Regions from separate parts of the Agrobacterium sp. NPDC090273 genome, predicted to be linked through region 2. Evidence: riboswitches for the same ligand, from Rfam matches in the RefSeq annotation. Region 2 holds a riboswitch; the other holds the start of a gene.
What was found. A riboswitch is a leader RNA that binds a small molecule or an ion and turns the genes downstream of it on or off. The one in region 2 is predicted to bind S-adenosylmethionine.
Positions count from the first base shown of each region.

Region 1 (12,182 bases), on a different contig from region 2:
GCTCCCTGCCGAAAGGCAGGTCAGCACCTCTGTACTGCTCGTCGCATCACAAATATCGCCATTGATGAAATCCCGAAAACGCTCTTCCTGCAAAAGCATCACGAAGATGTTCTGCTCGACAATCATGCAGAGCGTACGATCGTCAGAATATTCCGGATTGAAGCTGAACCCGAGCGCCGTAAAAAATGCTCGCGATCTCTCGATATCCTTGACGGGCAGGTTGACGAAAATCATCCGCATGGTCCGAACTCCTCCATTGGACTCACAGGAAAAGCCAATTTGCTTCCCCTGTCAAAGTCAGAGCAGACGAAACCGTTCCCGGAATTCCGCTTTTATCCTTCAAGCTCTTCGCGCAGCATCTCCAGCTCCAGCCACTCTTCTTCCATGGCTTCCAGCTTTTCGCGCAGCTTGGTCATTTCCTCCGCCAGCTTGTTGAAGGCGGCCGGGTCTTTGGTGAACAGGTTGGGATCGGCCATGCGCTCTTCGCGCCTGGCGATTTCGCCCTGCGCTTTCTCCATTTCCTTCGGCAGATTTTCCAGCGCGAACTTCTGTTTGAAAGAGAGCTTTGCCTTGCCCTTTGCAGGTTCCGCAGACGAAGAGGCAGACGATGTGCTCTTTGCCTTTTCCTGCTTTTCCGCTTTCCGTTTTTCCTCGGCAGCACCTTTTCGCTGCGCCATCATATCGGAATAGCCACCGGCATATTCGATCCAGCGGCCATCCGGCGCATCGGGATTTGCCGGTGCGATGGTGGAGGTGACGGTACGATCGAGAAAATCACGATCGTGGCTGACAAGAATGACCGTCCCGGAGAACCCGGCGACGATTTCCTGAAGAAGATCGAGCGTTTCGATATCGAGGTCGTTGGTCGGCTCGTCGAGGATCAACAGGTTGGTCGGACGCGCGAGAATGCGCGCCAGAATGAGGCGGGCGCGTTCACCACCCGAGAGGTTACGGATCGGCGTACGGGCCTGTTCCGGCTGAAACAGGAAATCCTTCATATAGCCCGTCACATGCTTCAGCTCACCGTTGACGATCAGGTTGTCACCGCGGCCGTCCGTAAGATAATAGGCGAGAGTGTCTTCCGGGTTCAAATCCTCGCGCTTCTGATCGAGCGTCGCAATCTCCAGATTGGTGCCGAGCTTGACCGTTCCGCCATCAGGCGCAAGCTGCCCCGTCAACATCTTGAGGAGCGTCGTCTTGCCTGCGCCGTTCGGCCCGACCAGGCCGATACAGTCACCACGATGCACACGCAGTGAAAAGGGTGCGACGATGGTGCGTTCGCCATAGGACTTGGTGATGGCGTCCGCTTCGATCACCAGCTTGCCGGATTCACGCCCTTCGGTCACCGTTGCCTGGACTGAGCCCTGCGGCCCTTTGTGCCCGCGATAGGACGCGCGCATGGCCTGCAATTCACCGACGCGACGCATGTTGCGCTTGCGCCGTGCTGTCACGCCATACCGCATCCAGTGCTCTTCGCGCTCGATGGCCTTGCCGAGCTTGTGCTGCTCGAGTTCTTCTTCTTCCAGAACCTTGTCGCGCCATTCCTCGAAATGCGCAAAACCGCGATTGAGGCGCCGAGACTGGCCGCGATCCAGCCAGACAGTGGCATTGGACACCTTTTCGAGAAAACGGCGGTCGTGCGAAATCAGTACCAGTGCACTTCGCGTCTGCTGCAGCTCGTCTTCCAGCCATTCAATCGTCGGCAGGTCCAGATGGTTGGTCGGCTCGTCCAGCATCAAAATATCCGGCTGAGGCGCCATGACACGCGCGAGCGCCGCACGACGCGCTTCACCGCCGGAAAGGTTTTGTGGATGCTCCTGTCCCGTCAGGCCGAGATGTTCGAGAATGTAGGTGACGCGATAAGGGTCGTCGCCCGGCCCGAGCCCCGACTCGGCATAAGCCTGAACCGTATCATAGCCGTCGAAATCAGGTGCCTGTTCCAGATAACGGATGGTGGCGGAGGGATGACGGAAAACCTCACCTGATTGCGCTTCGACCAGGCCGGCGGCAATTTTCATCAACGTCGATTTGCCCGAACCGTTGCGCCCGACAAGGCAGATACGATCACCCGGCTCCACCTGCAGGTTTGCACCGTCAAGCAACGGCGTCACGCCAAAGGTGAGTTTGATATCGTCGAGTTTAAGAATTGGGGGTGCCAAGGTGTCAGGCTCCGGTCAGATCATAGGGTCGGGCAAGCACGATAGCTTTTCCGCTTTTCAGCGAAAAATGCGCCGTACCGCCATTTGCGACGTTGGAAATAGTGCGGGATGAACCGAAAGCAAGCGCGAACTCCGTTAGCGGATAGCGCACATTGGCAATGTTCAGCCCCTCAAGTATGGAAATACCGGCAACGGAAAACAAGGAACCGGCTGGCAGATCGAGATCAAGCGCGCCAGGAAGCAACGGATAAGCTTCCTCGTCACCGGATGTCAAAACGACATCGAAACCACGCTCGGCAAGTGCGACGGCATACAGGAAATGCTGAAGCGCATGATCACTCCTTGCCCCTCCGAAAGCGCCGACCAGCACAAGCGAACGAGCCCCACGGGCAATCGCCTCTGAAACGGCAATCTCGCCGTCGGTAACAGCTTTTGCCGCTGGATATGGTTGCCGTTCAATGCCCGGCCATTCGTCGAGAAGACCCGGCTCAGCGGAATCGAAATCCCCGACCCAAAGTTCCGGCGACAGCTCAAGCGTTTTGGCATGGCGCATGCCACTGTCTGCAGCGATGACACGCGTCCCCGACACCACCGTTTTCAGGCGATCCGTGACGGTGACATTTCCGCCAAGCAGAATGGTGAAGCGTTCTGTTTCCATGCCTTGCCTTATCGCAGGTAGGAGCGAAATGGAAAGGCTGAAACCCGCAGAAAACCGCCGATATTGATTTTCCGCCTCGACAGGATTATGTAATCCGCCAGTGGTGATTTGCCGACCGGCTTGCAGCCACTTTAAAGAAGTCGCTAAAGGGTCGAGGAAAAAGGCAATTTCCTGGAGCCGGTTGCGATTTCGCTACCGGTTTTTTTGTTTTCACGGCCTTTGGCGGCCTGAAAGTGAGAGTTTCAACATGCCGATCAAAATTCCAGATACCCTGCCCGCTTTCGAAACCCTCGTGCATGAGGGCGTACGGGTCATGACCGAAACGGCGGCTATCCGGCAGGATATTCGCCCGCTCCAGATCGGACTTTTGAATCTCATGCCGAACAAGATCAAAACCGAACTACAGATGGCTCGCCTCGTTGGCGCCTCACCGTTGCAGGTTGAGTTGTCGCTGGTGCGCATTGGCGGTCATCGCGCGAAAAATACGCCGGAAGAGCATCTGCTTTCCTTCTATGAGACGTGGGAAGAGGTTCGCCACCGCAAGTTCGATGGCTTCATCATCACGGGCGCTCCCGTCGAGACGCTCGCCTATGAAGACGTCACCTATTGGAACGAGATGCAGAAGATTTTCGAATGGACGCAAACCAACGTCCATTCGACACTCAATGTCTGCTGGGGCGCGATGGCAGCCATCTATCACTTCCATGGCGTGCCGAAGCATGAGTTGAAGGAAAAGGCTTTCGGCGTTTATCGTCACCGCAATCTCAGCCCGTCTTCCATTTATCTGAACGGGTTTTCCGACGACTTCCAGGTTCCGGTGTCACGCTGGACGGAGGTGCGTCGCGCCGATATCGAAAAGCGCGCCGATCTGGAAATCCTGATGGAATCGGAAGAAATGGGCGTGTGCCTGGTGCATGAAAAGCAGGGCAACCGGCTCTACATGTTCAACCACGTCGAATATGATTCGACCTCGCTTTCGGACGAATATTTCCGCGATGTGAACGCCGGGGTTCCCATAAAGCTGCCGCATGACTACTTCCCCCACAACGATCCGGAACTGACCCCGCTCAATCGTTGGCGAAGCCACGCGCATCTGTTTTTTGGAAACTGGATCAACGAGATATACCAGACGACCCCCTACGATCTCGACGCTATCGGAGAGCTTGCCGCATAAAACGCGATTGCACATCGTCGCAAAATAACGCAACGTCCGCCGGTCATTACAAGCGGGGAGAGCAGGAATGGGCGATGTGCCGGCACGGGAAAATTTCGGTTTCACAGCAACCGGAGAAAAGGTCGAGCGTGTCACCATATCCAAGGGCGGACTGACCGCGAAGGTCATCACGTGGGGCGCAGTCATTCAGGATCTGCGCCTCGACGGCCACCAGCCGCCACTCGTTCTCGGCTTCGACAAGTTCGAGGACTACAAGTACTCCTCTTATTTCGGCGCGACGCCCGGCCGCAATGCCAACCGTATCGGTGGCGGCAAGTTCTCGATCGACGGCCACGAGTACCAACTCGAGTTGAATGAAAAAGGCGTTACCCATCTTCACGGTGGCAGCGACGGCTTGGGCAAACGCAACTGGATGTTGATGGAGCACGGCGAAAGCCATGTTGTTCTGGAAATCATCGATCCGGACGGCCGCGCCGGTTATCCCGGTAACTGCACTGTCACGGCGACCTACACGATCCTCGACGGCGGCGTGCTTTCTGTCGTTTACGAAACAACCACCGACAAGGCGACCATCGCCAACATCTGCCAGCACTCCTATTTCAATCTGGACGGTGCTGACACGGCACTTGGCCACGAGATCGAAATTGCCGCGAACTATTATCTGCCGACCAACGAACAGCAGATTCCGACAGGTGAAATCCGCCCCGTCGATGACACGGTTTTCGACCTTCGCCACCCGACACCGATGCGACGCAAGGACAATGGCGAGCAGGTTCTGTACGACCACAATTTCTGCCTTTCGCCCGAGCGCCGGGCCAAGCGCAAAGTAGCGCGCGTCTACGCACCGGCATCCGACATCGCGCTTGAAGTACACACGACTGAGCCCGGTGTGCAATTCTATTCCGCCTTCAAACTCGACGTTCCGGTTCCGGGCCTCGACGGCCGGACCTATGGCCCCTTTGCCGGTTTCTGCCTTGAAACGCAGAACTGGCCGGACGCCCCCAACCACGCCGATTTTCCGCATGCCATCCTGCGCCCAGGCGAGACCTTGCGTCAGGAAACGGATTACATTTTCAAGAAGGGCTGACTGGCTTAGTCCAGCACACAGCCGACATAGGCGCCGGATGCGCGGGCGCGTCGTTCGATAACGCCCGCGAGCCGTTGCAGGCCACGCCCTGGCTTGCTGGCGACACGGTCGATCGGATTGGGCAATGAGACCGCGAGAAGCGCCGCCTGCCTCTGGGTCAGCTTCGAGGCCGGCACCTTGAAATGATGCTGGGCGGCCGCTTCGATGCCGTAGATACCTGGGCCCCATTCGGCAACATTGAGATAAATCTCCATCATCCGTTTTTTGGACCAGACGAAATCGGCGACCACGGCAAGCGGCAGTTCCAGCCCCTTGCGCAGGAAAGATCGTCCATTCCAGAGAAATAGGTTCTTTGCCGTTTGCATCGGAATGGTGCTGGCACCACGCGTTGAAGCCCCCTCCAGCGCATCCGTCACCACAGATTGCATCTGGTTCCAGTCAACGCCGCCATGGAAACAGAATTGCCCGTCCTCGGACATCATCACCGACTGAACAAGACGTGGAGAAATGTCCTCAATTGGCACCCAGCGCCTGTCGTAACCCTGCAAAGTCACAAGATCGGCAAGCATCAACGTTGAAACGGGCCGCATGAAAGGAAGCGCATAGACGGGAATCAGCAGGTAAGGCAGGATCAGCAATGCCAGCAAAAACATGACGAAACGCTTTGCCAACGTGCGAAAATCCACCTTCGGACTGCTCCGGTCTTCCGCCAGCACGGCGTAGTCTGCGTCGCTTTCAGGCGTGCTGCTCAATGTTTCCCCCACCCAGGCTTATAAAAACCTTTCATATTCCATTGCCATGTTCAAGGCGAGTCCGCTCAAATGGGTTCCCGCAAGGAATCACGAAAAGGTTTGCTTGCCGACGTACGGCATGCCAAAGAGCGCCACATGGACGCTGCAATGACGACTTTTGAAACGAAGCTGCGCGACAGCGCGGCAAAGACCGAAGCCCTGCTCGGACGCCTGCTCTCAAGCGACGTGGGCCCGGACGAAATCGCTCGCCCTCAAAACCTTCTCGACGCCATGCGCCATGGCGTGCTGAATGGCGGCAAACGGTTGCGGCCTTTTCTCGTCATAGAAAGTGCGGCGCTACTGGGCGGCAACGACGAGGCAGCCCACCATGTCGGCGCAGCACTCGAATGCCTTCATTGCTATTCTCTGGTTCATGACGATCTGCCGGCCATGGACGATGACGATCTGCGTCGCGGTCAACCGACAGTTCATCGCAAATTTGATGAAGCCACCGCCATTCTCGCCGGCGACAGCCTTTTGACACTGGCGTTTGACATCATCGCCTCGGACAACAATCCGCTGCAGGCAGATCGCAAGGCTGCACTTGTGCTTTCACTGGCGCGCGCTGCCGGAATAGGTGGCATGGCAGGCGGGCAAGCGCTGGATCTTGCCGCTGAAAAGGAAGCACCTGATGAGGCGGGCATTGTCACGCTTCAAGCGATGAAAACCGGTGCGCTTATCCGCTTTGCGTGTGAGGCTGGCGCCATTATCGCCGGGAGCAACGCGTCTGAGCGGCAAAGAATGCGTCTTTTCGGTGAGAAGATTGGTCTTGCCTTTCAGCTTGCTGACGACCTCCTGGATCTGACGGCCGATGCTGCGACCATGGGCAAGGCGACCGGTAAAGATGCAGCACGTGGCAAGGGCACGCTGGTTGCCCTGCGCGGCGAAAACTGGGCACGTCAAAAGCTGAGTGAGCAGGTAAACGAGGCGGCAGAGCTTCTCTCGCCGTATGGCGCCAAGGCCGATATCCTCGTTGCGGCAGCGCGGTTCATCGCCGAACGCAAGAGCTGAGCCGGAAACTCCGGCCCAGCGTTTTCATCGATTTCTCAGCCCTTGAGCGGCGAAATCAGAACTTCAACGCGGCGGTTCTGCGCGCGGCCATCCGGTGTCGCATTGGATGCGATCGGCTGCGACGGACCGAAGCCGAGCGTCGAGATACGGCGCTGGTCGACACCACGCGCACCCAGATAATTCGCGACAGACGCCGCACGGCGTTCAGAAAGCGCCTGGTTATGCTGCAGGCTGCCGGTGGAATCTGTGTGACCGTTGATGTCGATGAGGGTGCGGTTGAATTTGTTCAACACGATACCAACCGAATCGAGCGTCGCGTAGAATGGCGGAATGACCTGGTCCTGGTCGGTTGCGAAGGTGATGTTCGACGGCATGTTCAGAACGATGTTGTCGCCGCGACGGGTGACAGACACGCCGGTACCCTGCAACTGCGCACGCAGTTCCGATTCCTGCGTATCCATGTAGTTGCCGATCGCACCGCCAGCCAGCGCGCCGATACCGGCGCCGATGAGTGCGGCGTTGCGACGACCGACCGGCGAGCCACCAACGGCAAGACCGCCGAGCGCACCGACGACGGCACCGATACCCGCACCGCCGGCCGTGTTGGACATCTTCTGCTCGCCCGTATAGGGGTCAGTGGTCGTGCAGGCGGAGAGATAGGTCCCGCAAAGGGCAACAATCGCGATTTTTTTTATCATGTGTTTTGATGCTCCGAGAGGTTCAGGAGGTATGACAGAGGGATTCCGGCCTTTTCACGGTACTCTTTACTCCGCCGCGTCTTTCCGGCCAAAACGCTTTTCGATGTAGTCGATCACAAGCGCTTCAAAATCGGCGGCAATGTTAGGGCCGCGCAGGGTGAGCGCTTTCTGTCCATCGATGAAGACCGGAGCCGACGGCGTTTCACCGGTTCCGGGCAACGAAATGCCGATGTCGGCATGTTTGCTCTCACCCGGGCCGTTAACGATGCAGCCCATGACCGCAACGTTGAGCGCTTCAACACCGGGGTATTTTTCACGCCAGACCGGCATGTTCTTGCGGATATCGTTCTGGATATTCTGCGCCAGTTCCTGAAACACCGTGGACGTGGTGCGGCCGCAACCGGGACATGCCGCAACAACAGGAATAAACTGACGGAAGCCCATGACCTGCAACAGTTCCTGAGCAACCTGAACTTCGCGGGTGCGGTCACCATTGGGTTCCGGTGTCAGCGACACGCGGATCGTATCGCCGATACCGTGCTGGAGCACGTAACCCATAGCGGCGGACGAGGCGACGATACCCTTGGAGCCCATACCTGCTTCGGTCAGGCCAAGATGCAGTGCGTGATCGGAGCGTTCCGACAACATCGAATAAACCGCGATGAGGTCCTGTACCTGGCTGACCTTGGCCGAAAGAATGATACGATTGCGCGGCAGCCCGATGTCTTCAGCCAACTCGGCGGAAATCAACGCAGACTGAACAATCGCCTCGCGAGTCACCTGGCGAGCGGAGAGCGGAAACCCCTCTTCCTTGTTCTTGTCCATCAGGGCAGTCAGCAGCTCCTGATCAAGCGAACCCCAGTTCACGCCGATACGTACGGGTTTATCGTAACGGATCGCCATCTCGACGATCTCGCCGAACTGCTTGTCTTTCTTGTCCTTGAAGCCGACATTGCCGGGGTTGATGCGGTACTTCGCCAACGCCTCCGCACAGGCAGGATGGTCGGCCAGAAGTTTGTGACCGATATAATGGAAGTCGCCGACAAGCGGTACGTCCATGCCAAGACGCAACAGGCGGTCGCGGATTTTCGGCACTGCTGCAGCACTTTCGTCGCGGTCGACGGTGATGCGGACGATTTCCGAACCGGCCCGGAACAACGCCGCCACCTGCTGCACGGTAGCGTCAATGTCCGCCGTATCGGTGTTGGTCATCGATTGGACGACGACAGGCGCGCCGCCGCCGACGATAACACCACCCACATCGACAGCAACAGATGCGCGGCGGGGCTTCGGGTCGAAATCGGCGTGTGACGTCATTTTGGTCTCTGAGCTTGCGGCAAAATATGGCTATTGAGGTGAAACAAGGGGGAGGCCTTGTCAACACCCAACGCACGTGAGCTTCTACTTTACCGCAATCGTGGCAAAATTCGAGACGACTATTCCCGTCCAGCGCCGTCGGCATGCCGTGCAAGCTTCGAAAGCAGCAAGACGACAACATGCAGCAGCGGTAGACCTAAGAAGACAACAGCAAGACCGGTGTGCTCGGCAATGAACCCGATGGCCGAGGGCGCTACGAGAATCCCCGAATACCCCATGGTCGTGACGACAGACAATCCGATCCCAGGCGCCAGGCCAGGCATGTTACCGGCGGCAGAAAAGGCAATCGGCACCATGTTGGAAATGCCGATCCCGGCCACGGCAAAACCGATGATTGCCAGGGTCGAATTTTCTGCAAGGCCGGCGGTCAACAAACCGATGATCGAAATCGTCGAGCAGAAACGCAAGGTGTTGACGGCGCCGAAGCGGTCCCTGACCAGATCGCCGGCAAAGCGCATGACAGCCATGGTCAATGAAAACGCAGCGAAGGCAAAACCGGACTGCGAAACGGACGCACCCAACTCGTTGCGCAGATAAAGGGCGCCCCAGTCAAGGATTGCGCCTTCCGGCACCATCGAAAACAAAGCCATCAGACCGATGATCCAGGGCAACGGCGTCAGCGGCAAGCCGCCCTTCGGCCGCTCTTCTTCCGGGTGTGGACGATCAGCGAGAGTGCGAGGCCAGGCAATGACGAGGAGGACCAGTGCGACCAGCGTCAGCGCAACCGCATGGCCGTGCACGCCGATGGCCGTGATCAGAAAGCCGCCGAAGCCCGCGCCGATCAGACCGCCGAGACTCCAGAATGCGTGACAGGAGGACATGATGGCCCTGCGCATGTCCCGTTCCACGGCAACCGCATTGGCATTCATGGCAACGTCCATTGCCCCCGTCAGACCGCCGAACAGGAAAACGGCAATGACACCGGCCCAGATCGTGTTGGCCCAGGTGATGAACAGCAGCGTCGGAAGAAAAAGCACCGCCGAAACGAGAGACACGGTGCGCGATCCGAAACGCGCGATCTGTGAACCGGCAATCGGCATGAACAGCAGTGAACCGACCCCAAACACCAGAATGACCAGACCCAGCGCACTTTCGCTCAGCGAGAGGCGGGTTGAAAATTCGGGGATTTTCGGTGCCCATGACCCCATCATGAAGCCGTTCATCAGGAACAACAGCGAAACGCCGAGCCGGTGTCGCGTGAAGTACGAAGAGCGCGCCGGTGTGGGTGCGAAACTCGCAGGACCGTTCATCTAAAAATCCTTCAAACGTGAGCGCGGGCGGGTTAAGCCGCGTGGGTATCGGCAAAACGGATATTCACGCCGTGCGCCGCAAGCGCATCGGCAGTCGTCTGCTCAATGTCGCGCTCCAGCGCGAGACAAAGAGAAGGCGTCAGATCATGCACATGAAAAGCTGCCTTGTGGCCAAGCTTTTCCGTCGTGATAGCAGCAACAACCTGCTCACTGGCACTGCAGGCGAGCCGCTTGAACACGGCATCCTCAAAGACATCGGCGGATAATCCCGAACTGAGCGTCATGCCGCAAACACCGAGGACACAGAGATCAGGCCGCATCAATTCGAGCTGTCGCAACGCCATGGCGTCAATGGCGGCGCCGACCAGCGGATCGACCTTGCCACCGATCAATACCAGTTCAATGCCGGCTCGCCCCGTCAGTTCTGCAGCAATGGCTGGGGTGTTCGTGACAACAGTCAGCTTCAAATCAGCGGGGATTGCCCGTGCAATGGCAAGATTGGTCGAACCGGCATCGATAAAGACAACCATCCCTGGTTCAAGAAGCGGCACGACCGCGGCGGCAAGACGCTCTTTGCGATCAGCATCTTCTGCCATGCGTGTTTTCAGCGGCACCGTCGTGCTTTCGGCAAGCAAGGCGCCGCCGTAAACGCGCTGGCATTCACCTCTGCCCGCCATATCACGTAAATCACGCCGGATCGTATCTTCGGACACACAGAAACTCTCCGCGAGATTCTGCGCCAACACACGACCGTTTTGCCGTAATTGAGAGAGAATGAGCGCCTGTCGCTCACTGACAAAATGTTCGTTCATTTCACTTCACGGATAAACATGTAAAAACGTGCACAAACATGCATATTTGAGTTTTCTCAGAAGCGCAACAGCAAAACGCCCGCCAAAGGGCGGGCGCAATGCGTCGTCAGATGCAATGTCGCGATGACGGCATTAGCTTGCGTAGGTCACAAGCAGATCCTTTGCGTCGATCTGATCACCCTGGCGGACGAGGACTTCAGAAATAGTGCCCTCACGCTCGGCGTGCAGCGCCGTCTCCATCTTCATGGCTTCGATGGAAAGCAGCACGTCTCCAGGCTTTACGGCCTGCCCCGGATTGACGAAAACGCGGCTGATGACACCCGGCATCGGTGCGCCGATCTGGGCAGCGTTGCCGGGCTCAGCCTTACGGCGTACGGCCGAACCTGTCGCTCCATGCGCCCGGTCTGGCACCTTGATGCGACGCGGCTGACCATTGATCTCGAAGAACACCGTCACCATGCCCTTGTCATCAGTGCCGGATGACGCCTGGTTGACGATCACCAGCGTCTTGCCGCGCTCGATATCGGCAAACAACTCTTCACCGTCTTCCATGCCGTAGAAGTAGGCATGAGTCGGCAGCACAGAGACCGGGCCATAGGTTTCTGCCGTCAGGGCAAAATCGGTGAACACCTTCGGATACATCAGGTAAGAGGCAAACTCGAAGTCGTTGACCGAACGCTCGAGCTTTGTCTCGATCGTCTTGCGTTCGGCATCCAGATCGGCGTCGGCAAGAAGCGAACCGGGACGCACAGTATAGGGTGCATCTCCCTTCAACGCCTTCTTCTGCAGCGCTTCCGGCCAGCCGCCCGGCGATTGGCCAAGATCACCCTTGAGCATGGACACCACGGATTCGGGGAAGGAGACTTCCTTGTCCGGATTTTCGACGTCGGAAACCGTCAGATCCTGGCTGACCATCATCAGCGCCATGTCGCCGACAACCTTGGAGGATGGCGTGACCTTGACGATATCGCCGAACATCTGGTTGGCATCGGCATAGGCCTGCGCCACCTCGTGCCAGCGGCTTTCGAGGCCAAGCGAACGCGCCTGCTCCTTGAGGTTGGTGAACTGACCACCCGGCATTTCATGCAGATAAACTTCGGATGCCGGTCCCTTGAGGTCGCTTTCAAACGCCGCGTACTGGTTGCGGACCGCCTCCCAATAGAAA
Region 1 covers NZ_JBIVYN010000007.1:180,035-192,216, forward strand. The annotation lists gene ACIQT8_RS19220 (VOC family protein) at 1-240, opposite strand, end outside; gene ACIQT8_RS19225 (ABC-F family ATP-binding cassette domain-containing protein) at 333-2,159, opposite strand; gene ACIQT8_RS19230 (thiamine diphosphokinase) at 2,164-2,817, opposite strand; SAM riboswitch at 2,908-2,984, shown strand; gene metA (homoserine O-succinyltransferase) at 3,065-3,991, shown strand; gene ACIQT8_RS19240 (aldose epimerase family protein) at 4,059-5,078, shown strand; gene mtgA (monofunctional biosynthetic peptidoglycan transglycosylase) at 5,084-5,794, opposite strand; gene ACIQT8_RS19250 (polyprenyl synthetase family protein) at 5,966-6,880, shown strand; gene ACIQT8_RS19255 (OmpA family protein) at 6,916-7,578, opposite strand; gene ispG (flavodoxin-dependent (E)-4-hydroxy-3-methylbut-2-enyl-diphosphate synthase) at 7,645-8,895, opposite strand; gene ACIQT8_RS19265 (MFS transporter) at 9,015-10,205, opposite strand; gene ACIQT8_RS19270 (DeoR/GlpR family DNA-binding transcription regulator) at 10,238-11,017, opposite strand; gene pyc (pyruvate carboxylase) at 11,150-12,182, opposite strand, start outside.
Region 1: linked by a shared signal. The riboswitch ahead of metA (homoserine O-succinyltransferase) and the one ahead of ACIQT8_RS14690 (O-succinylhomoserine sulfhydrylase) in region 2 are both predicted to bind S-adenosylmethionine.

Region 2 (12,182 bases):
CCGCTTGCATGCGGTATCGCAGCAGGTTCTTGAACTTTGCTGCGCCTATAACCATCTGAGGCACTTCAAAGGGCTCGCCGGATATTACCTGGCGGGCCATCGTCACGTTTTGCACGATTTTGTCTGGCAGTGGTTTCTCTCTCCGGCAACGTGTGCGACAAGCAAAAAAACGAAAGTCGGAACGCCGGGCATTGTCCGGTTGCGGCGCATTTGGCTGCGCCAAGGAGTATGGATATGGCAGACGCAACAGTTGAACTGGATGATCTCGATTTTGCCGGCGACGATAAGGTCGTGCCGTTTCAGGTCGAAGGTCTGGACGTGCGCGGTCGCGCCGTTCAGGTGGGGCCGCTGCTGAATGCTATTCTTGAGCGCCATAATTACCCCGAGCCGGTTGCCCGCTTGTTGGCAGAGGCGACGGTCCTGACGGCCTTGATCGGCACCTCGCTGAAGTTTTCCGGCAAGCTGACGGTTCAGACGAAGGGTGATGGCCCCGTCGATCTGCTTGTCGCGGATTTCTCTGCGCCTGAGAGCATGCGCGCCTATGCGCGGTTTGATGATGAGCGGCTGGCCGAAGCTACGGCTGCTGGCGCAACCTCGCCGGAGCAGTTGCTGGGAACGGGCATTCTGGCCTTCACCATCGATCAGGGTGCGGGCATGCAGCCTTATCAGGGCATCGTGCCGCTCGACGGTTCTTCGCTTGAAGAGATTGCCGGTGTCTATTTCCGTCAGTCGGAACAGCTTCCCACACGGGTGCGGCTCGGTGTGGCGGAGTTCTTTGACCGTGATGCCAACGGCAAGCCACGCCACGGATGGCGGGCAGGGGGCGTGATTGCCCAGTTCCTGCCGCAGGCCCCGGAACGGCTCCGCTCGCGTGATCTTCATGGCGGTGATGGCGACGAGAACGGTCATGGTCATGTCGAAGACGATGCATGGACGGAAGCGGTGACCTTGCTGGATACGGTGGACACCGACGAGCTCACCGACCCGCAGGTGCCGGTTGAGCGACTATTGTACCGTCTTTTCCATGAGCGCGGCGTGCGCATCTACGAACCGCAATCGGTCGTCGATCGCTGCAATTGTTCTCGCGAAAAGATCAAGGGCGTGTTGAGCGGCTTTACGGCCGAGGAGATTGAGGTAAGCCAGGAAGACGGTGCGATTGCCGTGACCTGCGAGTTCTGCTCCACCACCTATCGGTACGACGTCAGCGAACTCGAGAACGCCTGATAAAAACAGCAAGGCCGCACCGGTCCTCTGGTGCGGCCTTTTTCAAACCTTAGTTCAGAACACGCAGAAGTCCTGGCGAATCCAGCGAAAACGCAGGTATCGTCACAGTGAACACTTCGCCGCTGTCTGCTTCCATTTCATAATGTCCAAACATCAGTCCCGATGGTGTGTCGAGCGGACAACCGGATGAATATTCGTAGGTGTCGCCCGGTTTCAGATGCGGCTTTTCACCAACGACGCCAGGTCCGTAGACCTCATCCACCTGTCCATTCTGATCGGTAATGTGCCAGTATCGGTTCACGAGCGTCACTGACAGGTCTGAGTTGTTGGAGATCACGACTTTGTAACCCCAAACATAGCGGTCGTCATCCGGATCGGATTGTTCTTCGAGATAATACGGATCAACCGTCACCTCGATGTCCCTTGTCAGAGCACGGTACATACGCGCCACCTCGATATTATGCCTTGTGCCTGCATCCTACACTATAGGAGCTGCTTATCGTCAAGAAAATGAACGACTTGCGGAGGTCTTGGGGCTCCAGCCGCTCGGGTTTCGTCCACTAGGGATAACGATAAAGGTAAATTTCGGTTGCCCGAACCAGGCAGTTAAAATCTGAAACCCATTATGTAGACCCTAGCCTGACGTTGCCGCCGGGCCAGGGCAGGAGCTTAAGCGGAGACCGCTTCTAGAGCTTTCGCGAAGTCTTCCAGCAGATCGTCGGTGTCCTCGATGCCGCACGAAAGACGCAGCGTGCCGCCGGAAATGCCGAGTTCAGCGCGCGCCTCGTCGGTCAGGTTCTTGTGCGTTGTTGTGCCCGGATGCGTGATCAGGCTCTTTGCATCGCCGAGATTGTTGGAAATCTTGACGACCTCCAGGGCGTTCTGGAGTGCGAAGGCCGCATCCTTGCCGCCCTTGAGTTCAAACGCCACCAGCGTCGAGCCACCGGTCATCTGCTTTGCAATGATGTCAGCCTGCGGGTGATCGGCGCGGCCTGGATAAATGACCTTCGCAACCTTGCTGTTGCCAGCCAGGAAATCGGCGATCTTGCCTGCGTTCGCCGTCTGTTGGCGTACGCGCAGCGGCAAGGTTTCGATACCTTTCAGCAGCGTCCAGGCGTTGAACGGCGACATCGCCGGGCCCGTATGGCGGAAGTAATCCTGCAGTTCCTCTTCGATCCACTTCTTGTCGGAAAGGATGACGCCGCCGAGGCAGCGGCCCTGGCCGTCAATGTGCTTCGTCGCAGAGTAGACAACGATATGCGCGCCGAGTTCCAGCGGCTTCTGGAAAAGCGGCGTGGCGAACACATTGTCGACGACAACCTTTGCACCAATCTGGTTGGCAAGCTTGGCAACACCGGCGATGTCGACCACCTCAAGTGTCGGGTTGGTCGGGCTTTCAAGGAAGAACAGCTTGGTGTTCGGCTGGATCGCCTGTTCCCAGTTGGCCAGATCACGACCGTCGATCAGCGTGCACTCGATGCCGTATTTCGGGGCAAGTGTTTCCACCACCCAGCGGCACGAACCAAACAGTGCGCGAGCTGCAACGATATGATCGCCGGCGCGAAGCTGGCACATGATTGCTGCGGTGACGGCAGCCATGCCGGAGGCAAGCGCGCGGGCGTCTTCAGCACCTTCCAGCAGGCACATGCGTTTTTCGAACATGTCGTTGGTCGGGCTTGCGTAACGTGCGTAGATGAAGCCGTCTGTCTCACCCTTGAAGCGTGCTTCCGCAGCCTCGGAGTTTTCATAGACAAAACCCTGTGTCAGATAGATCGCCTCAGACGTCTCGCCGTACGGGGAGCGTAGCGTACCGCCGTGAACCAGTTGGGTTGCCGGGCGCCATTTATTGCTCATGTGATCACCTTCAAAACAAAAAAACCGGCCGCAAAAGCAGACCGGTTACAAGCACCCGGTCTTTTTAGCCACTTGTTTAACGTGGCTGCAAGCCGACCGGCCAAATCACCACGGGATAAGCTTGCCTTACTGCCGTTACTGGCTTGCGTCAATGCTTTCCTTTTGGTTTTGTCGCCACAAAAGGGATGATGAAAATGACGAGAACGACAGGCATACTGGCAGATGGCGCAATCAAGGCATTGTTTGCCAGCGGTAAGCTGAAAAGCGAAGCGCCTCTGGAAGCCGATCAGGTGCAGCCTGCCAGTCTCGATCTCAGGTTGGGCTCGAAGGCTTATCGTGTTCGCGCCAGCTTCATGCCTGGCCCTGGCACACCTGTGCTCGACAAGCTTAATCGCCTGAGACTGCACGAAGTCGACCTCAGTGAGGGGGCGGTGCTGGAAACCGGCTGCGTCTATATCGTTCCGCTGATGGAGAGCCTCGCTTTGCCTGCCGACATGTCGGCATCGGCCAATCCGAAAAGTTCGACAGGCCGTCTCGATATCTTCACGCGCGTCATCACCGACAATGCGCAGGAATTCGACAAGATTCCGGCTGGCTACAGTGGCCCTCTATACCTCGAAATCAGCCCGCGCACATTCCCGATCGTCGTGCGCCGCGGTTCGCGCCTGTCGCAGATCCGCTTCCGCATGGGGCAGTCCCTGCTCAACGAAAGCGAATTGCTCGGCCTGCATGCCGCAGAAACGCTGGTTGCCAGTGAAACGCCGAATGTTACGGGTGGCGGTATCGCGCTTTCCATCGACCTCAAAGGTTTCGGTGATGATGGCCTGATCGGTTATCGCGGCAAACACCATACCGCGGTTATCGATGTCGACAAGAAAGCCCAGCACGACGTTCTGGATTTCTGGGAACCGCTTTATGCACGCGGCCGTGCCGAACTGATCCTTGACCCCGATGAATTCTACATTCTCGTATCACGCGAAGCCGTGCATGTGCCGCCGCTTTTCGCGGCTGAAATGACACCGTTCGATCCCTTGGTCGGCGAATTCCGCGTTCACTATGCCGGCTTCTTCGATCCGGGCTTTGGCCATGCACAGGCGGGCGGCACGGGTAGCCGCGCCGTTCTGGAAGTGCGCAGCCATGAAGTCCCGTTCATTCTTGAACATGGCCAGATTGTTGGACGCCTTGTCTATGAACATATGCTGGAGAAGCCGGAAGGCCTCTACGGTTCCGGCCTCGGCTCGAACTATCAGGCACAGGGCCTGAAGCTCTCCAAGCATTTCCGGGCCGCCTAAATAGATCCTGTACCGCTTGACAGTTTTTACGAACTGTCGGAATTGTTGTGCAGCAGGCGGGTGTAGCTCAATGGTAGAGCAGCAGCTTCCCAAGCTGAATACGAGGGTTCGATTCCCTTCACCCGCTCCAGCATCTTTTCATTGAAATCAAAAAACAAAAGCGCTGACTTCTCAGCGCTTTTGTTTGTCCGCTGTCACCCGGCATGGCAACCAGATGCCATCCCGAACCTCGCGTTCGGGCTTCGGAGCGCCCTAGCCGTCAGATCAGGTCGCGAGCGAAGCGCTGGTCCCACGCTTTCGATTTAACGGCAACGCCATTTTCGAATGCCGACAGTTCTCCCGTCAGGTAGAAATTGTCTTTGTCCGAACGCATTTCGGTCCGGCTCTCGATCTTGATGCGCCATCCATCGCGGCCCATTTCATAGGTCTGGGTCAGAACGTATTTTGCGGAGAGTGGGTCGTTGTCGCGGATGGTCAGTTCCCGGCGCAGGCTGTGGCTGAGTTCTGTATCGATTTCGTCGAACCGCAGCACGCCCTCGCCGAACAGTCCCCCCACGCCTTCCGTGACATAGGTGTTGATGCCCGTCTCGTGATCCTGTTCGGTCCAACGGCGGACCGAGCCGGGATCAACCTGCGTGATGGGCGTTGAGGGACCATGGGTGGGCGCCTCAAACCGGACGGGAATACCGTCTCCTGCAGCCCGCACCGGCAGGTCGAGCGCGCTTTCCGCAACGGAAACGCTCAGTGTGGCGTCGAAAGGCGATGTCCAGACCATCGGCCAGTAAGCAGTTGCGATGGCAAGCTGCAACTTGTGACCCTTCGCAAAGCGATATCCGCAGTCATTGAGCTTGATCGCGACATCATAAAATCTGCCGGGCTCGAGCGCTTCCGGATTTTCGTGGCTGTCGCGGTGTGTCAGGTTGAAAACCTGATAGCTGACGCGCGTGACACGTCCATCCGGCAAGACATCATTCAGGCGCAGGGAAATCTGCGCGACGGGGCTATCGGCGGAAATGCGCAGCCGTGCAATCGGTGCACCGAGAATGTCGAGGTCGTCTTCGAGGCACGTTGTTTCGAAAACCAGTGCACCACCATTGTCCAGCCGCTGATCGGTTGGATGTTCACCCGGGCAGCCGGTTGCCATCCATTCGCCGCCGGCCTTGCCGTGGCTTTGGGGCGAACGGATGTTGAGAACCGCAGGTTTGCCTGCGGCGTTGCCAAGTTCCTTGCCGGCACCAAGATGCAGAGACCTAGTGGAGATTTGCGGTGAGGGCCATGCTGCTTCGCCCACCCAACGGCCTTGTGTCGTCGTTCGTGTCCCCGTGGGCTCGATCGTATCACTGACAAATGCGCGCATCATCGGCTCGTCCATGACGCCGGTGTCCTTGCCCTTCAGCCAATGATCCCACCAGCGTGTCGCTTCCTGCAGGAAACCGATCGCCGGACCGGGAACACCATCCTGCGGATAGATGTGGCCCCATGGGCCGATGATGCCGCGTCGTGGAACCTGAAGATTTTCGAGAAGCCTGGAGACGGGGTTGGTGTAGCTGTCTGCCCAGGCGCCAATGGCAAGGACCGGGCACTGGATCGCGCTCCAGTCCTCGCAGACCGAGCCGTGTTTCCAGTATTCGTCGTAACGCTGATGTTCGAGCCACAGCGCAGGGAAGAAAGGCAGTTTTTCCAGCCTCTCGATCCAGCGGTCACGCCATTCGTCGCCAACGATCTTCGGGTCGAGCGGGCGGCTCTGATAGGCAAGCATGATGGTTCCCCACCACAGATTGTCGTTCAGCAACAAGCCACCCATGTAGTGGATGTCGTCGGTATAGCGGTTGTCGGTCGAGTAGGCGGTAATGATGGCCTTCAGGGCCGGTGGACGTCGGGCGGCAATCTGCAGGCTGTTGAAACCGCCCCAGCTCTTTCCCATCATGCCGACATTGCCACTGCACCAGGGTTGGCGGGAAATCCAGTCGATGACTTCCAGAGCATCGTCCTGCTCCTGCTTCAGATATTCATCGGCCATGTGGCCATCGGATTCACCTGTGCCGCGCATGTCCACACGAATGGCGGCGTAGCCCTGGCTGGCAAAATAACCATGCATCGGCTCGTCACGTCCGCGCGTTCCGTCACGCTTGCGGTAAGGGATATATTCTAGAACGGCAGGCACAGGCGATTGCTCGGCGTCTTCTGGCAGCCACAGGCGCGCACCAAGGCGCACGCCATCGCTCATGGTAATCCAGATGTGTTCTTCAACATGCACGGTCATTTGGGAGCTTCCAGTCAGGTCATTCGGTGCGGGTATCACCGCACGGGGCATTAACAACAAGGAGGAGGTGGCTCACATGCAGCGATGAGCCACCATAGAGATCAGGCGGAAACACCGCGTTTTGCCAGCACGCCATCCAGCCAGTCGCGGCGCAGTTCCGGAACCGACGTGATGAGCTGTTCGGTATAGGGTTGGTAAGGCGGCGCAAAAACCTGCTCGGTCGTACCGGTTTCGACAATACGGCCGTGCTGCATCACCATTGTCCTGTCAGCAAGCCTGCGCACCACGCCGAGATCGTGGGTGATGAACAGGTAGGAAACACCGAGTTCATCCTGCAAAGAGCGCAAAAGCTTGAGAATTTCCTCCGCTACCAGAGGATCAAGCGCGGATGTCACCTCATCGCATATGATCAGGTCGGGCCGGGCGGCAAGTGCGCGGGCAATACAGACGCGTTGCTTCTGTCCGCCGGAGAGCGCTTTCGGCAGGCGCTCTGCAAAGTCCCGTGGCAGGCCGATGAGGTCCAGCAATCGATTGACTTCGGACGTGCGTTCGTCGTCGTTCATTCCGAAATAAAACGACATCGGACGGCTGATGATTTCGCCCACGGTATGACGTGGATTGAGTGCCACATCGGGAAGCTGATAGACAAGCTGGATGCGCCGTAACTCCTCGCGGGAGCGCTTGGTGTAACTATCGGCAAGCCGGTGCCCGGTGAGTGAGATGACGCCGGACGAATGTGGCGGCAGGCCGGCAATGACGCGGGCCAGCGTGGATTTTCCGGAACCGGATTCCCCCACAACAGCCAGTGTCTCGCCCTTGCGAATTTCGCACTGAATGTTGTCCAGCACCTTCTTGCGGCCGTAGTAAGCTGTGACGTCGCGGGCTTCCAGCAGAACTTCTCCACCCTTGTGATGAACGCCTTCACCCGACATGCTGGCTTCGCGTTCGGACACGAGACGGCGTGTATAGTCTTCCTGCGGCTGCTCCAGAACCTGCTCCGCAGAGCCGGCCTCTACCTGTTTTCCATGACGCAAAACCATGATGCTGTCGGCAATCTGCGCGACGACGGCAAGGTCATGTGTGATGTAAAGCGCGGCTGTGTCATAACGCTGGATGAGGCTGCGCAGCAGCGCAAGCACCTCGATCTGCGTTGTGACATCAAGCGCCGTGGTCGGCTCGTCCAGCACGAGAATGTCAGGCCGGCAAGACATCGCCATCGCCACCATCGCACGCTGCAACTGACCACCCGACACCTGATGCGGATAACGGCTGCCAAAGTTCTGGTAGTCGGGAAGCTGCAACGCCTGCAACAGTTCCAGCATCCAGGCCTGAGCTTCCTGCCTGTTCATGATGCCGTGATAGAGCGGCCCTTCCATGATCTGTTCGCCGATCTTCATGGCCGGGTTGAAGGCAGCGGCAGCACTTTGTGCCACATAGGCAATACGTGCGCCACGTACAGCTTCGCGACCGGCACGGTCGACCGTCATCAGGGATACGCCGTTGACGATGATTTCGCCCCCGACGATGCGGCAGCCATTGCGGCCATATCCCATTGCAGCAAGGCCGATTGTGGATTTTCCGGCGCCGGATTCGCCGATCAGACCTTTGACCTCGCCGCGTTTGAGGTCGAGATCGACACCGTCAACCAGGATGGCGCCATTGGGAGCGGCAACTTTCAGGCCGCGAATTTGCAGAACCTTGTTTTCGCTCATCGGTCGGCTCCCTGAATTGCACTGCGGCCAGCAAGCAGCCAGTCCACGACAAGATTGACGCCGATGGTGAGAATGGCGATGGCGGCGGCCGGGTAAAGCGGAGCATAGAGGCCGTACAGAATGGCTTGCTGGTTATCCTTCACCATGCCGCCCCAGTCGGCGAACGGGGGCTGAATGCCAAGGCCCAGGAACGACAGGCCGGCCACGAACAGGAAGGTGAAGCAGAAGCGCAGGCCGAATTCCGCAATCAGCGGCGGAAGGGCGTTGGGGAGTATTTCCTTGAACACCAGCCAGAACAGGCCTTCGCCGCGCAGACGCGCCGTCTCAGCATATTCCATAACATTGATGCCCTGGGCCACGATACGCGCCAGACGAAACACGCGCGTGGAGTCCAGAAGCGCAATCGTCACGATCAGGACGGGAATGGACGAGCCAAGCGCCTGAAGCACAACCAACGCCGAAATCAGCACCGGTATGCACATTACCGTGTCGACGATGCGCGAAAGGACCATATCCAGCCAGCCGCCGAAAATCGCGGCGATGAAACCGAGCGTGATGCCGATGCTGAAGGACAGCAGCGAAGCGGCCAGCGACACGCCGATGGACATTTGTGCGCCAGCCAAGAGACGCGAAAGCATATCGCGACCGTTCTGATCGAGGCCGAACCAATGGGCGGCGGACGGTGGATCGAACGGTGATCCGACAATTTCCTCCTGTCCGAATGGCGCAATATGCGGGCCAGCGACAAATAGGATGATGTTGAGCGAGATGATGAAAAGACCAACCCATGCGGTCGGGGTAATGGAACGCAGCATTTTCATCGGGGATGCCTCAAGCGCGGATTGAGCGCGATTGCCGAAACATCGGCGATGATGTTCAAAATGACATAGGCTGCGCCGAACACGAGGGCTGCGGCCTGAACCAGTGGAAGGTCACGTTTTGAAACGGCGTCGACCATGAAGCGGCCAAGGCCGTTATAGTTGAAAATGGCCTCCACCAGCACGACGCCGGTAATGAGATAGGCGATGTTGAACGAGACAACGTTGACGATCGGTGCTGCGGCATTGGGAAGCGCATGGCGAAGAACCGCACGTTTTGTCCGCAATCCCTTGAGATAGGCTGTTTCGACATAAGCCTGATCCATGACCGCGAGAACTGCGGTGCGGGTCATTCGCAGCATTTGTGCCACCGTGACCAGGACCAGGGTAAGGGCCGGAAGCGTGGTGGCTTTGAGCCAATCCGCAAAGCCCATGCCCGGATAGGTGTCTGCGAGACTTGGCAAGAGATTGTAGTGAACGGAAACGAAGAGGATGAGCAGAAGCCCAAGAAAATATTCCGGGAGAGAGACAAAGCCGAGAGCGGCGATATTGATGACACGATCAAACAGGCTGCCACGCCAGATGGCGCTGAACAAACCGAGGAGAACGGCGATCGGAACGGAGACGGCTGCGGCATAAAGTGCCAGCGCCATGGTGTTCCAGAACCGTGGCCAGAGAAGATCTGCGACGGGCTGACGGTTTGCGAGTGAGTTGCCGAGGTCGCCGGTTACGAAACCGCCAAGCCAGGAGAGATAGCGTTGCAGAATGGGCTGGTCGAGACCGAGATCGGCGCGCAACACGGCGAGGGATTCAGGCGTCGCATTTTGTCCGAGTATTGCTGACGCCACATCACCGGGAAGAAGCTGTGTGCCGGCGAAAATAAGCGCCGACACCAGCAGAAGCGTCAAAATACCCAAAGCAACGCGCTTCAGGATAAGCTTAGTCATTATGCGTCCAACCAGACCTTTTCAGCGAGACGGGCACCCATGAAGTTGAACATCGGATGCGTGGTCACGCCCTTCAGTTTTTTGGATGTTGCATCGAGGTAATCGCCGAACATCGGGATCATGGCGCCGCCCTCATTGGAGATGAGTGCCTGAAGCTCGGCGTAGATTTCCTTGCGCTTTGCATCGTCGAGCAGCGCACGTGCCTCGGTGAGTTTCTTGTCGAAGGTTTCGTTCTTCCAGTGCGTATCGTTCTGCGCCGAGGTTGACTGGTAGGCGATGGTCAGCATCTGGTCGGCTGTCGGGCGGCCGCCCCAGTAAGACATGCAGAATGGTGCCTTCATCCAGACATTGTCCCAATAGCCGTCGGCAGGTTCGCGCTTGATCGAAACGTCGATACCGCCCTTTGCCGCGCTCGTCCGGAAGATCGCTGCGGCATCCACCGCGCCAGAAAAGGCTGCGTCAGAAGAGGAAATTTCGATTTTCAGCGTGTCGAGACCAGCCTGCTTCAGATAAAACTTGGCTTTCTCTGGATCATAGGGACGTTGCGGCAAATCTGCTGCGTGGAAACGATCGGAACTCGGTATCGGATGGTCGTTGCCGATGCGGCCGTAGCCACGCAGAGCGGTCTTCAAAAGCTGTTCGCGATCGATGGCATGCTTGATGGCGAGACGGATATTGTTGTCCGTATAGGGTGCCTGCGTGCAATCCATCAGGAACGTGAAGTGCTGGCCGCTGGCCGACTGTACGATGTTGAGATTGGGGTTGCGGCGCAGCAGATCGACTGTCTTGAAGTCGAGCTGGTTGATGGCGTGAACCTGTCCCGACATCATGGCATTCGTACGTGCGGCAATGTCGTTGATGACGATCACTTCGACAGCGTCAACATGAGCGGCATTGGCTTTCCAGTAGTTTGGATTGCGGGTAAAGCGTGAGCGGACGCCGGGGTCATAGCTTTCGAACACGAAGGGTCCGGTGCCGACTGGCTTGTTGAAATCCGTCCATCCTTCCGGAACGATAAGGAAGTGATAGTCGGAAAGAATGTAGGGGAGGTCGGCGTTGCCGCTTTCCAGCACAATCTTGATCTCGCTATCGGAGACTTTCTCGATGGCCTTGAGAGCAGAGGCAACGGAGCGTGCTGCAGATGTGGTGTCTCCACGGTGCAGGTTGATGGAGTAGATGACGTCTTCCACCGTCAGCGTCTTGCCATTGTGGAACGTAACACCTTGGCGCAGCTTGAAGGTCCACTCCACCGCACCCGGCTGGGCTTCCCAGCTTTCGAACAGTTCCGGCACGGCGTTATTGTTCGCGTCGATCTCGACAAGGCCGTTCATGATCATGAACGCCTGATTGACGGGAACCCAATCCTTCAGAATACGCGGGTCTAGATTGTCGGTCGTGCTGCCGCCACCAATGCCAAGCTTCAGGACGCCACCCTTTTTCGGAGTTTCCGCGCTTTGCGCATTGGCGGTGGTGATGAAGCCGGCGGAAAGTGCCGTCAGGCTGGCCGCGCCAGCAAGGAAACGTCGCCGATCAAGCGAAAAGGAAAAGGGGGAGGATGTCATATTGGGGGTTCCCTGTTTTTATCGGGGCCAGAGGAGGCTCGGCTGGGGGACTGGCCTATCGTACTCGGCGGTTCGGCACTAGGTCTCGAGCGGGATACAGGGGTATGATTTTTGTGCATGGGGCCATGAAATCTGAGCGCGTCCGCTTGTTCGAGAAGCGGAGTAAAGGGGCGTGGCCGGACCAGATCCGGTTTACCCAAGCCCGCCGAGCGGGCGCGTTTATGGAGTGAACACAAATGGGGCTTGCGGACATTGTCGGCCTTGCGGGAGCCTTTTTTTATCTCTTTGCCTATGCCCTGTTGCAGTTACGCGTTCTAACCATTGATGACGGGCGCTACACGCTTCTTAACGTTCTGGGCGGCGTATCGCTGATCTATTCGCTGATATGGAATTTTAATCTCGGCTCCCTGATCTCGCAGGTCGCCTGGCTTCTGTTCACTATCATCGGCTACGCGCGCTTCATGCTGGATCGCCGTCGCAAGGCACCTCCGGCACAGGCCTGACGATTGT
Region 2 covers NZ_JBIVYN010000005.1:67,884-80,065, reverse strand. The annotation lists gene ACIQT8_RS14700 (Hsp33 family molecular chaperone) at 235-1,224, shown strand; gene apaG (Co2+/Mg2+ efflux protein ApaG) at 1,274-1,666, opposite strand; gene ACIQT8_RS14690 (O-succinylhomoserine sulfhydrylase) at 1,894-3,078, opposite strand; SAM riboswitch at 3,122-3,200, opposite strand; gene ACIQT8_RS14685 (2'-deoxycytidine 5'-triphosphate deaminase) at 3,273-4,370, shown strand; tRNA gene ACIQT8_RS14680 (tRNA-Gly) at 4,427-4,500, shown strand; gene ACIQT8_RS14675 (CocE/NonD family hydrolase) at 4,630-6,633, opposite strand; gene ACIQT8_RS14670 (ABC transporter ATP-binding protein) at 6,735-8,345, opposite strand; gene ACIQT8_RS14665 (ABC transporter permease) at 8,342-9,166, opposite strand; gene ACIQT8_RS14660 (ABC transporter permease) at 9,163-10,110, opposite strand; gene ACIQT8_RS14655 (ABC transporter substrate-binding protein) at 10,110-11,672, opposite strand; gene ACIQT8_RS14650 (cyclic nucleotide-binding protein) at 11,909-12,175, shown strand; gene ACIQT8_RS14645 (LysR substrate-binding domain-containing protein) at 12,182-12,182, opposite strand, start outside.